2 linked regions of the Lichenihabitans psoromatis genome follow. The protein of the gene in region 1 interacts with the protein of each later gene in a pairwise test. Links are inferred from orthologs where the notes say so. Each region holds a gene or a part of one and is shown on either strand. Other genes may lie near its edges.

Region 1 (6,896 bases):
GCCTTCGACCCCGAGACGTTCTTGTGGTCGACCAACCCCGACCAATGTTGCGAAGTCCGCAAGGTGATGCCGCTAGGCCGCGCCGTCGACGGCTTCGACGCCTGGATCACGGGCCGCAAGCGGTTTCAAAGCGACACGCGGGCCGCGCTGCCGCTGTTCGAGGCCGAAGGCACACGGACGAAGATCAACCCACTCGCGAGTTGGTCGGCCACCCGCATCCTCTCCTATCTCGACGCGCATGATTTGCCCCGGCATCGGCTCGTCGCCAAGAACTACCTGTCGATCGGCTGCATTCCGTGCACCTCACCGGTGAAGCCGGGCGAAGACGCGCGAGCCGGCCGTTGGCGGGGTAAGTCCAAAACCGAATGCGGCATCCACCTCGGGGTCGTCAGTGGCGGGGCGGGGATCTGATGGCTTTATACAAAAACGGCGCCTTCATCGACAATCAGTGGCAAGCCGCGTCTGCGGATCTCCCTGCCCCGCAAGGCGCGCGCCTCATCTTCGGCTTGGCGCAGTGGAAGGCCGTACGCGACACGTTGCAGGGTGCCAATCAACCGGTCGGTCTTGTGCTGGAAGCCGGCGAGATGATCGACGACATCATCCAAGACCTGCCTCGCTTTTGGGTCATCGCTCTTGCGTTCCCGAAGTTCGGCGATGGTCGTGCCTTCTCGAAAGCCGCGCTCCTGCGTGAGCACGGTTTCGAGGGTGAGTTGCGCGCTGTCGGAGACGTGTTGTGGGATCAGTTGCAACTGATGGCCCGATGCGGCTTCGATGCTTTCGAGATCGACAACGAGCCTACCCTGAAGGCGATCCGCAGCGGCAAAAGCCCGTTCATGACCACGTTTGGACAGCCTGGGTTCGGACCCGAAACGCGGGACGGAACGCCGCGCGCCTGGACACGACGCGCGCTTTGACCGACGCGCAGGTTCTCGATCGCGACGGTGGTGACCAAGGCTCCGATGGCGACGCAACGCTGACGCTCCGGGTCGTCGACCATGCGGGCTTTGAGCACCGGGTGGAGGCTCTCGAGGGCTGGCGCGTCATGGAGATTATACGTGACTGGGATCTCGGGATCAAAGCCGAATGCGGGGGCGCCTGTGCCTGCGCGACCTGCCATGTTTATGTCGATCCGGACTGGTCCGCCGTCCTCATCCCGCCCACCGATGAAGAGATGGATAAGCTTGACGAGGCGCCGCATGTCGAGCCGAACTCCCGCCTCTCCTGCCAGATCTTGATGCGTCCCGATCTCGACGGTCTTAAGGTCACGCTTGCGCCAGGGTCGGAACCGGACTGACGCCGAGGATGACAGGCGGTCCGGCGATCTGACACAATCCTCGTTTAGAAGGTCGATGCGGCGGCTCGGCCGATGCCTTTCGACAGGATGATTCATGAGCGATGACCCGACGAACTCTTCGGCCACAGACGGCGGCCGCCGCGCCTTCCTGAAAACCAGCCTGGCGCTTGGATTCGCACTGGCGGTGCAGCCGGTTTCGGCCCAGACCATCACGACCTCCTCCGATGGTTTGGTGGCCGGCGAGGTTCAGGTGCCTTCGCTCGGGGTCGACATCCCGGCCTATCGGGCGATGCCGTCCGGCCCCGGCCCATTTCCGGTCATGCTGGTGATCCAGGAAATCTTCGGGGTTCACGAACACATCAAGGATGTCTGCCGCCGCTTCGCCAAGCTCGGCTATTACGCGATTGCGCCGGAACTCTACGCCCGCCAGGGTGATCCGAGCACTGCCGACATCCAAAAGATCGTCACCGAGATTGTCCCGAACGTGCCGGACGCCCAGGTGATGGCGGACCTTGACAACACGGTGGCGTTCGCCAAGGCAAGCGGCGGCGGCGACACCGCGCGCCTTGGCGCGACCGGCTTCTGCTGGGGGGGCCGCATCATCTGGCTCTATGCCGCGCACAAAAAGGACCTGAAAGCGGCCGTCGCCTTCTACGGCATCCTTGGTGGGAAGGCTTCGCCGACATCGACCCTCAAGCCGCAAAACCCGCTCGACATCGTGAGTACGATCAAGACGCCGGTGCTGGGACTGTATGGCGGCAAGGACGACAACATCCCCGCAGCTCTCATCGAGCAGATGCGGGCTGGGCTGAGCCGGGCCAAGAGCCCCGCCGAGATCGTGGTCTATCCCGATACGCCGCACGGGTTTTTCGCCGATTATCGCCCAAGCTATCACAAGGCGGCCGCAGAGGATGCTTGGGCCCGCGCACAAGGCTGGTTCAAACAATATGGCGTCGTCTGAAGGCCGAGAGCCTCGATCAGGCGCTCGGCAGCAGCGGCACCGCGATGCCACACGCCTGCAAGATCAACACGACGTTGAGCAGCAGCACCACGACGGTCGCGGCGATGGCGGCGTAGCCGACCAGTCTGCCGGTCGCGAACCGCCCCATGATGTCGACGCGGCGCGTGAAGATCACGAGCGCGATCATGGGGATCGGAAGCGCGAAACTCAGGACGACCTGGCTGTAGACCAAGGCATCGGTGACGTTCACGCCGATCGCCACGACCACGAAGGCCGGCACCATGGTGATAAGCCGGCGGATCGCGACCGGGATCGACACGCGAACGAAGCCTTGCATGATCATCTGGCCCGCCATCGTGCCGACCACCGAACTCGAAATACCCGACGCGATGAGCGACACCAGGAAGATGACGGCGGCAGCCGAACCCAGGAGCGGCGTCAACGTCCGATAGGCTGTCTCGATCTCGGCGACATCGCTATGGCCGGCGTGAAATGCACTCGAGGCCATGATGACCATCGCCATGTTGACGAGGCCGGCGAAGGTCAGAGCCACAACAACTTCTCGATTGGAAAACCGCAGCAGCTTGGCGCGGTCGCCATCGTTGAGGACATTGGTGCGGTGCTGGGTCAGGCCGGAATGAAGATAGATCGCGTGGGGCATCACGGTCGCACCGACGATCCCGACCGCGATCGTCAGCGCGCTGCCGTCAAGCTGCGGGACGACGGCATGAAACCCGACCGCTGCCCAATCGACGGGTGCAAGAAACATTTCGATGAGATAGCAGAGCCCGATCACGGTCACGAGCGAGCCGATACAAAGCTCGAGCGGGCGAAACCCACGTCGCTCGATCATGAGAATCGCATAGGTCAGAATGGCCGTGATGATCATCCCGACCAGAAGCGGAATGTGGAACAGCAGCGACAGGCCGATGGCACCACCGACGAATTCAGCCAGATCGGTCGCCATCGCGGCGATCTCGCTGATGCCCCACATGCCCCATACCGCGCGTTTGGAAAAATGATCGCGGCAGAGCTCGGCCAAGTTGCGGCCGGTGACGATCCCGAGCCGGGCCGACAAGGCCTGGAACAACATCGCGATGATGTTCGCCACAACCACGACCCACAAAAGCTGGTAGCCATATTTGGCACCCGCCTGGATGTTGGTCGCGAAATTGCCGGGGTCCATATAGGCGATCGAGGCGATCACAGCCGGGCCGACGAACGGCATGATCGCGCGCAGTCCGCCGCGGCGACCATCCAGCACGTCACGAATGGCCGATCTCGTTCGATCCGTCATCGTCGCAGGTATCTCGGTGGCGAGAAGACGTCCCAAAAACATCGCTCCAAATCTTAGCCTTGGCTAAGTCGAATGTTGTGGCGAGCTGTGTTAATGTCAAGGCAGAATTCGGATCGGATCGAGTTTTGCAGCAAGCCGCCAAAAGAGTCGCACCCGCTTTGGCGGTTTTGGAACAAGCCGAGGGCTTTCGCGTCACCCGCGAAGCGCGTCGCAATGCGCTGACCGAGGATTATGTCGAGATGATCGCGGCGCTCATTGCCGATAAAGGCGAGGCAAGGTCAATCGATCTCGCCTGCCGCTTCGGTGTCACGCAAGCCACCGTGGCCAAGACAGTGTCTCGCCTGAAACGAGAAGGCTTCGTGCTGGCGCAGCGGTATGGCGATCTGCATCTCACACCCGCCGGCATCGCGCTCGCGGATCAGGCACGGATCCGGCACCAGATCGTGGTCAATTTCCTGAAGACCATCGGTGTATCGGCCGAGGTCGCCGAACGAGATGCCGAAGGCATCGAACATCATGTCAGCGACGAGACACTGAAAGCTTTCGAACGACTGACCCGCTGATCCATCTCAGGCGGCGCGTTGCTCCTGCAGCGGAATGAGGCCGGCCGGCGAAAAGCTGACCGTGACGGTCGCACCACGCTCGGGCGGCGGCGAAGCGGGCGAATTGAACGTGTCCAGCACGACCCAGTTTTCACCGAAGCGCACCCGAATGCGGACGACGGCGCCCAGAAAGCTCACGTCCTCGATCTGGCCCGTGAGGTTGTTGGCTCCCCCCTCGGCGCGACCGATCACGATCGCTTCTGGCCGCAGCGCCAGCGTGCAAACGGCACCCGCATCGCCATCGACCAACTGACCCAGCTTGACCTCCTGCCCGTCGATGGACACGCGGGCCTGCGAGGCATCGATGACGCGGCCCGACAGAACATTGAGGGTTCCGACGAACGAAGCGACAAACCGCGTTTTCGGGTGATTGTAGATATCGAACGGCGTGCCAAGTTGTTCGACGCGCCCCTCGCTCAATACGACGATGCGATCGGACATCGACAGGGCTTCTTCCTGGTCGTGGGTCACGAAAATCGTCGTGATCCCGAGGGCGCGCTGCAGCGACCGGATCTCCTCCCGCAAGGACACGCGGATCTTGGCATCGAGTGCCGAGAGCGGCTCGTCGAGCAGCAGGAGTTGCGGCTTGGTCGCGATGGCGCGCGCCAAGGCGACACGCTGCTGCTGGCCACCCGACAGTTGATAGGGATAGCGATCGGCCAGTTGCGGCAGTTTGATGAGGTCAAGCATTTCGCCGACCCGCGTCTTGATCTCGGCCGCGGGTTTCTTGGCGACTTTGAGCCCGAACGCCACGTTCTGCGCCACGGTCATGTTTGGAAACAGGGCATAGGATTGGAACACCATGCCGACGTCGCGCTCGTTCGGCGGCAGATGCGTGATATCTTTTCCCGCAACCTTGATGGTGCCATGCGAGGGGGTTTCGAACCCGGCGATCATCCGGAGGCAGGTGGTCTTGCCGCAGCCGCTCGGGCCGAGGAACGAGACGAACTCGCCGCGCTCGACCGAGATCTCGAAATTCTTGACCACCTGATTGGTCCCGTAGGATTTCCGCAGGCCGTCGATTTCAAGAAACTTCATCGGAGAGCCTCGCTCGAGGGATTGTACGATCAGGATGTCGCAAGGGTTCGGTCGCGGGCAAAGAGTTGGATCAGGCCCATACAGGCCCAGGTGACCAAGAAGGCAATGATGGCCAGGGCCGATGGTTCGTAGGCGCGGTTGGCCCCGACCAACTGGAGGTAGGGACCGAACGCAGGCCGATCGAGCAGGCTTGCCAGCGTGAATTCGCCAATCACGATCGCGAAAGTCAGAAAAGCCCCGCTGAGGATGGCGGATCGGATATTCGGAAAGATCACCCGAAACAGGATCGTCGGCCAGCGCGCGCCGAGAATCTGTGCGGCCTCGGTCAAGCGCCGCACGTCGATGGTTCGAAGTCCCGTGTCGACGGCGCGATACATGTAAGGGAGCGCCAGCGTGACATAGCCGAAGGTCAGCAGCACGTTGGTGCTGGTGGGGTTCGCGGTCATCGGCAGCCAGGACGACGAGTTATACATCCGGAGATAACCGAAGACGAGCACGATGGCCGGGATCACGAGGGGCAGCAGCGTGATGAATTCGACGTAGGGACGCAGACGCGGCAGACGTAATTGGAGCCAATAGGCGGTCGGCACCACCAGCATCACGCCCACGACGATCGTGGCGACCGCGACGATCGTCGAATAGAGGAACGTCGCCTGGAAGCGCGGGTCCGAAAAGACGATGCGATAGGCCTCGAAACTATATTGGCCACGCTTGATCCGCAGCGAGAACTCGAACGTCGCGATGAGCGGGATGATGAAATAGCTCGCGCCGATCAGCAGGGCGATCCAGGCGCCGATCCTTTCGCTCTTCACTGCAGCCACCTTTCGCTGCGGGTCCGCAAGACGATATAGGCCGCGTTCGAGAGGCCGGTGATCAGGATCATGCCGAGCGCCAGCGCATAGCCGAGGTTCTGGTCATGCAGCACGTCGCCGCGAATTTGCGCGTAAAGCAGGATCGTGACGATGTTGAGCGAACTCCCGGTCAAGCCGTAAGCGGTCGCGATCGCCCCGAACGAATTAGCGAAGAGCAGGAGTGTCGTGCCGAGCAGGCTCGGCCACAGGATCGGCAACGCGATATGGGTCCAATATTGCCGCCGTGTTGCGCCGAGGATCGAGGAGGCCTCCCGCCACTCGGTCTTCAGACCATCGAGCGCTGGCGTCAAAATCAGAACCATCAGCGGGATTTGAAAATAGAGATAGGTGAGCGCCAGCCCCCAAAAGCTCAGGATATTGAACCCCGACCGATAGATGTTGATGTCGAAGGCTTGGCTCAGGAAAGCCGTGACGAGACCCGTACGCCCGAGCGTGGCGAGAAACGCAAAGGCGAGCGGTAGTCCGGCGAAATTCGAGGCGACGCCACAAAATGTCATCAGCGTCGGACGCAGCCATTTCGGCAGGCCGCCGAGTACGACAGCCCAAGCCAGCATGAAGCCGAGAAGCGCTCCGCCTAGCGCCGAGGCGGCGCTGATCTCGAAGCTGATCCAATAGGCGCTGAGGATCGTCGGCTGAAACAGGTGGACGATGTTCGTAAATGTAAAATTGCCGGCAGCATCCTGAAAAGCGCCGACGACAAGGAAGCCGGTCGGCAACAACAGGAAGAGAAGCGCGAAGACCGCAAACGGCACGATCCCGATCCAAGCCATCGACATCCGGGCTTGCGATCGCGCGGGCGGGCTGTTGATCGCGGGCATCGTCAGGCTGGCGG
Region 2 (7,013 bases), 1.1 Mb from region 1 along the record:
TAGCACAGACGCCGATCAGCGGCGTCTTCGGACCGACGAGAAGAAGATCTTCCGACAAAACTGGAATAGACCTTAAGCCACCATCCTTAACGGGCTGATACAAAAAGCCGATATCGATCCGCCCTTGCTTCAGCCATTCAAGGACAAACCCGCTCATCGCTTCTGCGATCTTGACCTTAATCTTCGGAAATTTGGTCTTGGTGTCGAGGAGAAGCGATACGCCCAAAAACGGACTAATCGACGCTGACATGCCGATTTTCACATCGCCCTGGGGCTCGGCGTCGAATTCCTGAATTTCTTGTCTGGTGGCTTGGAATTGCCGGATGATCGAGCGTGCGTCACGAAGCAGGATCTCGCCAGCCTGGGTGGGGAAAACCCCTTGCGCCTTCCGGAACAGAAGGCTCTTGCCAAAATCGGCTTCCATATTCCGAACGTGAAGACTGAGAGCTGGCTGTGCAACGTTTAAAAGCTGCGCCGCTTTTGAGAACGACCCTTGCTCAACGATCGCAACAAAATATCGGAGCTGCCGCAAATCCACCAAAACTCTCCAATCGTTTGACGCTCACCCCTCTTCCGAGCAAAACGCATACCGCTCTCTTGAGCAACACTCGATCAGGTGGCGAGGCTCGCACGATCGCGGTGGGCTAGCCTCTCCGCGCAGATGAGCCCGGGATACATTGTATAAGGCTGACTTTATGCAGCAGACTCGCCATCGATATTGCTCATCGACCGACGCATACTGCGACTCATTCCTGCGACATTTTGACTTATACGCTGTATCAACCCGACACAAGGCTAATCATTATCGAACGCATTCGTTCCAAGACGGGAGAGGTGCGGTGGGCTAGGCTGCGGACTGCCCGCTTCCCTGAAGTTTCGATTGGATGAAATTTTCGCTCGCAACATCCGTGCACAGCGCTGCCCACTCGCAGCCCGCACAAGCGCCGCGAATCGATGATGCTTGGAAACGAGAACGGAGCCGCATCAGCAGAGCGGGAGGAACAGAAAAACGAGATCCTGCCCTGGCATCGATGCCCAATTCGGCGTCCAGCGCCTCGCTTGCGGCGATGTCTCGTGACCGAACCCGCGTCAACCTACAGTGGGCATCGGGGTCGGTCAGAAGGGGCGCGCAGATGTCATCCGGACCATCGACGATCTCGATCGATTCGCCCTCGTCGATCCGCGCAACGATACCGGCCAGATTTTGCACGAAGGACGCGGAATATCCGCGTCCCACGAATGTCAGCATACACAGCAGGTGATGAGCCCGCAGCGCGATCATCAGGCCCGCTTACCGACCGCTTCATAGATGCCGGTCGCCAAGGCGGCTTTGACGATCCCACCGACGATAAAGGGCGTCGCGCCCGCCGTGATCGAGGCTTCCCAGCCGACGAATCGCGCCAGCCAGACACAACCGATCGCGATGATCAGTGCGTTCGCCGCCAGCATGACGCCCAGCGACATCGCAAGCGAACGGCGCAACAAGCCTTGCTCCGCCGCAAGGCCGACAACGCCGGCCGCGATTGCAAAACCGAGAAGATAGCCGCCGGTGGGGCCGACGAAATGAGCGATGCCGGCCGCGCCTCCCGCCAGAACCGGCAAGCCGAACGCCGCTTCGGCAAACCAGGCCACGACCGTCGCAAGAGCCAAACGCCATCCGTAGAAGGCGCCGATCATCGTGATCGCTAGGGTCTGCATCGTGATCGGCACGGGGATCATCGGGACCTGGATCCAGGACGAAGCGGCCAGCACCCCAGTCCCGACAATGACAGCCACGATCTGGGCGATCGGCGCGGCGCCGCTGCCATAAAGGGGAAGAACGGGAAACGACGAAGTTGGCGATCGGCTCATGCAGCGGGTCCTCAAGCAACGGATTGGCCGAAGCGCCTTCGTGACAAAAAGGTCTCTCCGGCTTATTTTTGACAGGCGACAGTGATCCGAACCAGCCGCAAGGCCAGCGGGAATGCACCGCAGCGCTCATCACGTTGACGAGATGGTCCTTCGTTCGTCAAGCATGCTGGCTCAGATTATGCGCCAGGCTATGCTTTTCTTCAGGCCGCCATTGGCGTCGTCGGCAAGAACATCGCGTCACCGTTTAGCCCCCACAAAACTCTCGCGGCGGGGTCTACGCCACAGACAGAGGGGTCGATCGGCATAAAAAACCCGGCTCTCTGGCGAGAGCCGGGCATCGTGCTGAGACCGAACGATTTAGCGGTAGTAGCGGCGACCATGCCTATAGTAGGTGCGGCCGTGGTGGCGGCGATATTCCGTGCGCTGAGGCACACCGAGCACACCCTTCACACCGCCGACGACACCGCCCACAGCGCCGCCAACGACACCGCCGACGGCCCCACCGACGGGACCAGCCGCGCGATTCCCGGTTGCGGCGCCTTCTTGCGCGCCGCGGCCGATCCCCTGAGCTTGCGCCGACATCGGAGCCATAGAGAAGCAGAGCAGACCGGCTGCGATCATCAATTGACGTTTCAAGCGACTAATCTCCATTTGGATGCAAAACGACGTCACACAACGCGATAACGCGAATGGTCAAGCTTTGGTTGCTACGGCTGTCGGTCAGAGCCGAGGCGACCGGCGCCGATTGCCGACCGCCATCAGGATCACGCCAACGATTGCGGTCGCGATGCCGATCGTCAGCCATCGCGGCTGTCCGCTCATGAAGCTGCCGCCAATATAATTCATCCCCTGCAACGCCCAGACGACCCCAACCAACAGCAAGACGGCTCCGACAAGCATCAGCATGATCTTCATGTTCGTTTCCTTACGCTGCGAAAAATCGGGCGCGGAGCAGCCCGCCTGTCCTGCCACCATTCGACTCTGTGGGAAAGCGACAGGAATGCCGCAAGCATTCGTCCTTTATAACGAATATTTGGGTTGATAAAGAGAACGCATCAACCTATCGTTCTGTAGTGTTTTCGAGAAGGATCGTGACGATGGTGCTCGCCTCTACCCGCCGTGCCGTGCTGGCCGCCAGCTTTGCCCTCATGGCTGGTCTTCCGCTCGCAGCGCAAGCCGGACAGACAGTGCGGGTCGGCATCATGAGCGCTGAAGACGAGGACGTCTGGGCCGTCGTCGCCAAAGAGGCCGCCAAGCAGGGTCTCACGCTGAAACTCGTCGTGTTCAACGATTACACGCAGCCGAATGAGGCGCTGGAAAGCGGCGAACTCGACGCGAATGCCTTCCAGCACAAGCCCTATCTCGACAATCAGATCAAGACGCGCGGCTACCACATCGTGCCGGTCGGCTATACGGCTGTCTGGCCCATCGGCCTCTATTCGCGCAAGGTCAAAGCCGTCGCCGATCTTCCGAAGGGCGCCGTGGTCGGCGTGCCGAACGACCCCAGCAACGAGGGCCGCGCGCTTCGCCTGCTCGAATCGCAAGGGCTCATCTCGTTGAAGCCCGATGCCGGCATTCTGGCCACCACGGCCGACATCGTGAACAACCCGAAAGGCCTGGCGATCAAGGAATTGGACGCCGGAATGTTGGGGCGCTCCATCGACGATCTCGATGCGGCCGTGGTCAATACAGATTGGGCGTTGAAGTCGGGGTTGTCCCCCGACAAGGAACGTATCAGCATCGAACCGACCGAGAACAATCCCTATCGCAATTTCATCGCCGTCAAGGCCGGGCACGAGAACGACGCTTGGGTCAAGACGCTCGTGGCGTCCTACCAGAACGACACAATCCGCGACACGTTGAAGACCGTCTATAAAGGGACGGCTTTGGCCGCCTGGTGAGCCAGATCTCCGACAAGCCCATGAACCGCATCGTGATGCAGGACCGGCTTGGACCAAAAAATGACCGCGTTGCCCCCGCGCGTCCGGCCCAGGCGGACCCGATCGTCAGTATGGTCGACGTGCGGAAGCGGTTCGGTGCGCTTGCGGCGGTCGACGGGATCACCTTGTCGGTGATGCCGGGCGAAATCCTCGGCATCATCGGTCGCAGCGGGGCCGGCAAGTCGACGCTGATCCGTTGCCTCAACGGGCTCGAGCGACCCGAGAGTGGACGCGTCGAGATCCTCGGGCAGAGCCTCGATGATCTGTCCGAGCCGGACCTTCGTCGGGTCCGTGGCCGGATCGGGATGATCTTCCAGCATTTCAACCTTCTCTCGTCGAAGACGGTCGCCGAGAATGTCGCCTTGCCGCTGAAAATTGCGGGCGTCCCGGCGACCCAGCGGCGGGCCAGAATCTCCGACATGCTGCATCTCGTCGGCCTGGACGCGAAGACGAATGCCTATCCGGCACAACTCTCCGGCGGCCAGAAGCAGCGCGTCGGCATCGCGCGCGCACTGGCCGCCAGTCCGGCGCTTCTCCTCTCCGACGAGGCGACATCAGCGCTCGATCCTGAAACCACGGCCTCTATTCTCGACCTGTTGCGCGACATCAACCGGCAACTCGGGCTGACCATCGTCCTGATCACCCATGAAATGAGCGTCATCCGCGCACTGGCCCAACGCGTGATCGTGCTCGACAAAGGGCAGATCGCCGAACAGGGGCCGACGCAACGGATCTTCACCGCGCCGGCGACGGAGCTGACGCGCCGCCTGATCGGCTCCGACCATCGACACGCCGCGCTCTCGCCGGACCGGCTTTCTCCGACATACCAGCCGGGTCATTTTGCAATGCTTCGCATGGTGCTCCAGCCGTCCGAGAGCGCCGCCCGCATTCTATCCGCCCTCGCGACGGCCTTCGGCCGAGAACCGCTGCTGCTCGACGCGACACTCGATCCTATCAACGGCCGAATTGTTCAGACCCTGACGCTCGCGGTTTTTGACGCGGACGCGCAGCGCATCACAACTCTGCGCGAAACTCTCGCCTTGCCTGCAACATCCATCGAGTTGGTCGGATATGCCCAGCATCCCCTATGATCGACTGCTGATTGCCCTTTGGGAGACCGGCATTATGACCGCCGTGTCGGGCCTCATTAGCTTTGTGATCGGCTTGCCGCTTGGCCTCGTGTTGATCGGCACGACCCCTGGTGGCCTTTGGACGAATGTGCCGCTCAACCGGGTACTCGGCGCCATCGTCAACGCATTCCGGTCGCTGCCCTTCATCATTCTCCTGGTCGCCCTCATTCCGCTGACCCGCGCGCTTGTCGGCACCTCGATCGGCACCGCCGCCGCCATTGTGCCGCTCTCGATCGCGGCAATTCCCTATTATGCGCGGGTTGCGGAAGTTTCGTTGCGCGAGGTGGATCGCGGCTTGATCGAGGCCGTCAGGGCCATGGGCGGCAGCACGCTCACGGTGGTTCGCGAGGTGCTGGTTCCCGAGGCGCTGCCCGGGCTGATCTCGGGCTTTACGGTCACGTTGGTGCTGTTGATCGGAGCATCGGCGATGGCGGGTGCGGTCGGCGCTGGGGGCCTCGGTGATTTGGCGATTCGCTATGGCTATCAACGATTCGACACGCCTGTAATGATCGCGGTCATCGTCGTGCTGATCGGCTTGGTGGCGCTGATCCAAGCGCTGGGTGACCGGCTTGCGCGGGCGCTCGACCATCGCTGAAACGCTTGCTATGAACGGCGCTGCAGCATAGATATTGCAGCGCAATAAGACCAATTCAGATCGCTTATGAGGAACGCCGGCGAGGTCATGGCCGAGACGACGCATGAGGATCGCCATGAATCCGAACAGCAGTTTCACCACCCTGTCGCAGCGCCGGCGTGCCGCTCGGATGCCGCGTCGACAATGTGTGGTCGATATCGACGCTATCGCCCATAACGACCGCATCGAGCTCACCGGCACTTATCTGCAGGCTCGGCAGACCCGGCCGGATTGACCCCATCTATGGGTTAGGCGCAACTCGCAACGCCGTCGGCACTGTCGCGGACGCAATCAACAGGATTAGCAGCGTCGATGTCGGATGTGAAGGATAGTAACGGAGCTGCGCTCACCGATGGCGACTCGGTGACCCTCATCAAGGATCTGAAGGTCAAAGGCACCTCCGTGACGCTGAAGCGCGGCACTTTGGTCAAGAACATCCGGCTCACCGACGATGTCGACGAAGTCGAATGCAATGTCGAGAAGGTCAAGGGCCTGGTCCTGAAGACACAGTTCCTGAAGAAAGCTTAATCGAACCAAAGCAGCGCCAAGGCGGCGCTGCTCATCGTCTCACGTCGACCCATCCGACGCTCCTCTGAAAACCACGAGGCGGCCGCGGTCAGGTGTCCGGGGTCGCTTTGTGCTTACGCGTCCGCTTGTGATGAGCAGGCACCGGCGGTTCCATGGGGGCCGCTTGAGCGACCGGAGGCGGCGGGGGCGCAGCTACATCGATCGGCGGGGTTTGCGGGCAAAACGCAAAGTTGATCAAGCCGCAGACGACATTGGGGCTGGACCCGAGGGTCGAGTCTTGTGCCAGCGCCGGCACGGATGCGACTGCGAACAGCCCCGCGACACCAAGACTGCCCAGGAGGCGGACCATGTTCATCGACATTCCTTTCGAGCGACCGGCGTGACCGCAGCCTACCAATAAGCCGCTGACTCGGCTGGTCAACGCGAAGTTTGGATGGCTCCCTTGCAGAACCTGCGGGGGATAACGGACGACTCCGCGTGTCGCGTTTCATAAGAATCGCTTACGCGGCCGAGGCCCGCTTAGCGGCATCGTCCTTCAACCGATCCCGGCCGGACATGAACGGGCCGACCGGATTTCGGGGCGGCGCAAAGGCCGCTAAGCCCGTTGCTTTCGGCATACCGATGTAGATCGCCTCGATGCCGCCTTTCGCGCTGTAGGCTTCGTGCCAGAAACCCGCGCCGTGCGAATCGCTCAGAAACTCGCGCCACCACACCGAATGGGGAGCGGACCGCGTGAACCGTTCGAGACAGTCGAGATCGCGCCAATATTGCCTGAAACCCACATGGTTCCAGCCATACAAACACCTTTCCTCGCCAAGCAAACCCTCGGGCGGATCACGCTCGATCTCAGCGAAGCCCTTGCCCAAACGCAGAAACGCCGGGATCGAGCGCAGCCGGTTCACTCTGAACCCCAGGAGCACCATGACAAGA

What was found.
Region 2: the proteins of mntR (region 1) and EY713_RS19830 interact in binary tests that used the Escherichia coli proteins (3 or more experiments, as listed by UniProt). The link is inferred for Lichenihabitans psoromatis from one-to-one orthologs.

What each region holds. Positions count from the first base shown.
Region 1 is NZ_CP036515.1:3,086,275-3,093,170, reverse strand. Bases 2,527-5,396 are described here. They hold mntR (manganese-binding transcriptional regulator MntR), read left to right. Parts: upstream 2,527-3,677; coding sequence 3,678-4,115; downstream 4,116-5,396. Other genes in these bases: EY713_RS14325 (ABC transporter permease), read right to left, coding at 5,222-5,396; EY713_RS14330 (ABC transporter ATP-binding protein), read right to left, coding at 4,122-5,192; EY713_RS14340 (Nramp family divalent metal transporter), read right to left, coding at 2,527-3,552. Outside these bases: EY713_RS14360 (phosphoadenylyl-sulfate reductase), read left to right, coding at 1-411; EY713_RS14355 (DUF934 domain-containing protein), read left to right, coding at 411-914; EY713_RS14350 (2Fe-2S iron-sulfur cluster-binding protein), read left to right, coding at 974-1,294; EY713_RS14345 (dienelactone hydrolase family protein), read left to right, coding at 1,389-2,255; more of EY713_RS14340, read right to left, coding at 2,272-2,526; more of EY713_RS14325, read right to left, coding at 5,397-6,004; EY713_RS14320 (ABC transporter permease), read right to left, coding at 6,001-6,882.
Region 2 is NZ_CP036515.1:4,229,251-4,236,263, forward strand. The notes cover bases 2,848-5,834. They hold EY713_RS19830 (methionine ABC transporter ATP-binding protein), read left to right. Parts: upstream 2,848-3,787; coding sequence 3,788-4,882; downstream 4,883-5,834. Other genes in these bases: EY713_RS19825 (MetQ/NlpA family ABC transporter substrate-binding protein), read left to right, coding at 2,949-3,752; EY713_RS19835 (methionine ABC transporter permease), read left to right, coding at 4,863-5,516; EY713_RS22885 (hypothetical protein), read left to right, coding at 5,632-5,790. Also shown: EY713_RS19800 (LysR substrate-binding domain-containing protein), read right to left, coding at 1-538; EY713_RS19805 (DUF1284 domain-containing protein), read right to left, coding at 845-1,282; EY713_RS19810 (biotin transporter BioY), read right to left, coding at 1,282-1,851; EY713_RS19815 (hypothetical protein), read right to left, coding at 2,209-2,487; EY713_RS19820 (hypothetical protein), read right to left, coding at 2,572-2,766; EY713_RS19840 (alkylphosphonate utilization protein), read left to right, coding at 5,868-6,083; EY713_RS19845 (hypothetical protein), read right to left, coding at 6,172-6,438; EY713_RS19850 (monooxygenase family protein), read right to left, coding at 6,584-7,013. UniProt on the Escherichia coli protein: Part of the ABC transporter complex MetNIQ involved in methionine import. Responsible for energy coupling to the transport system. It has also been shown to be involved in formyl-L-methionine transport.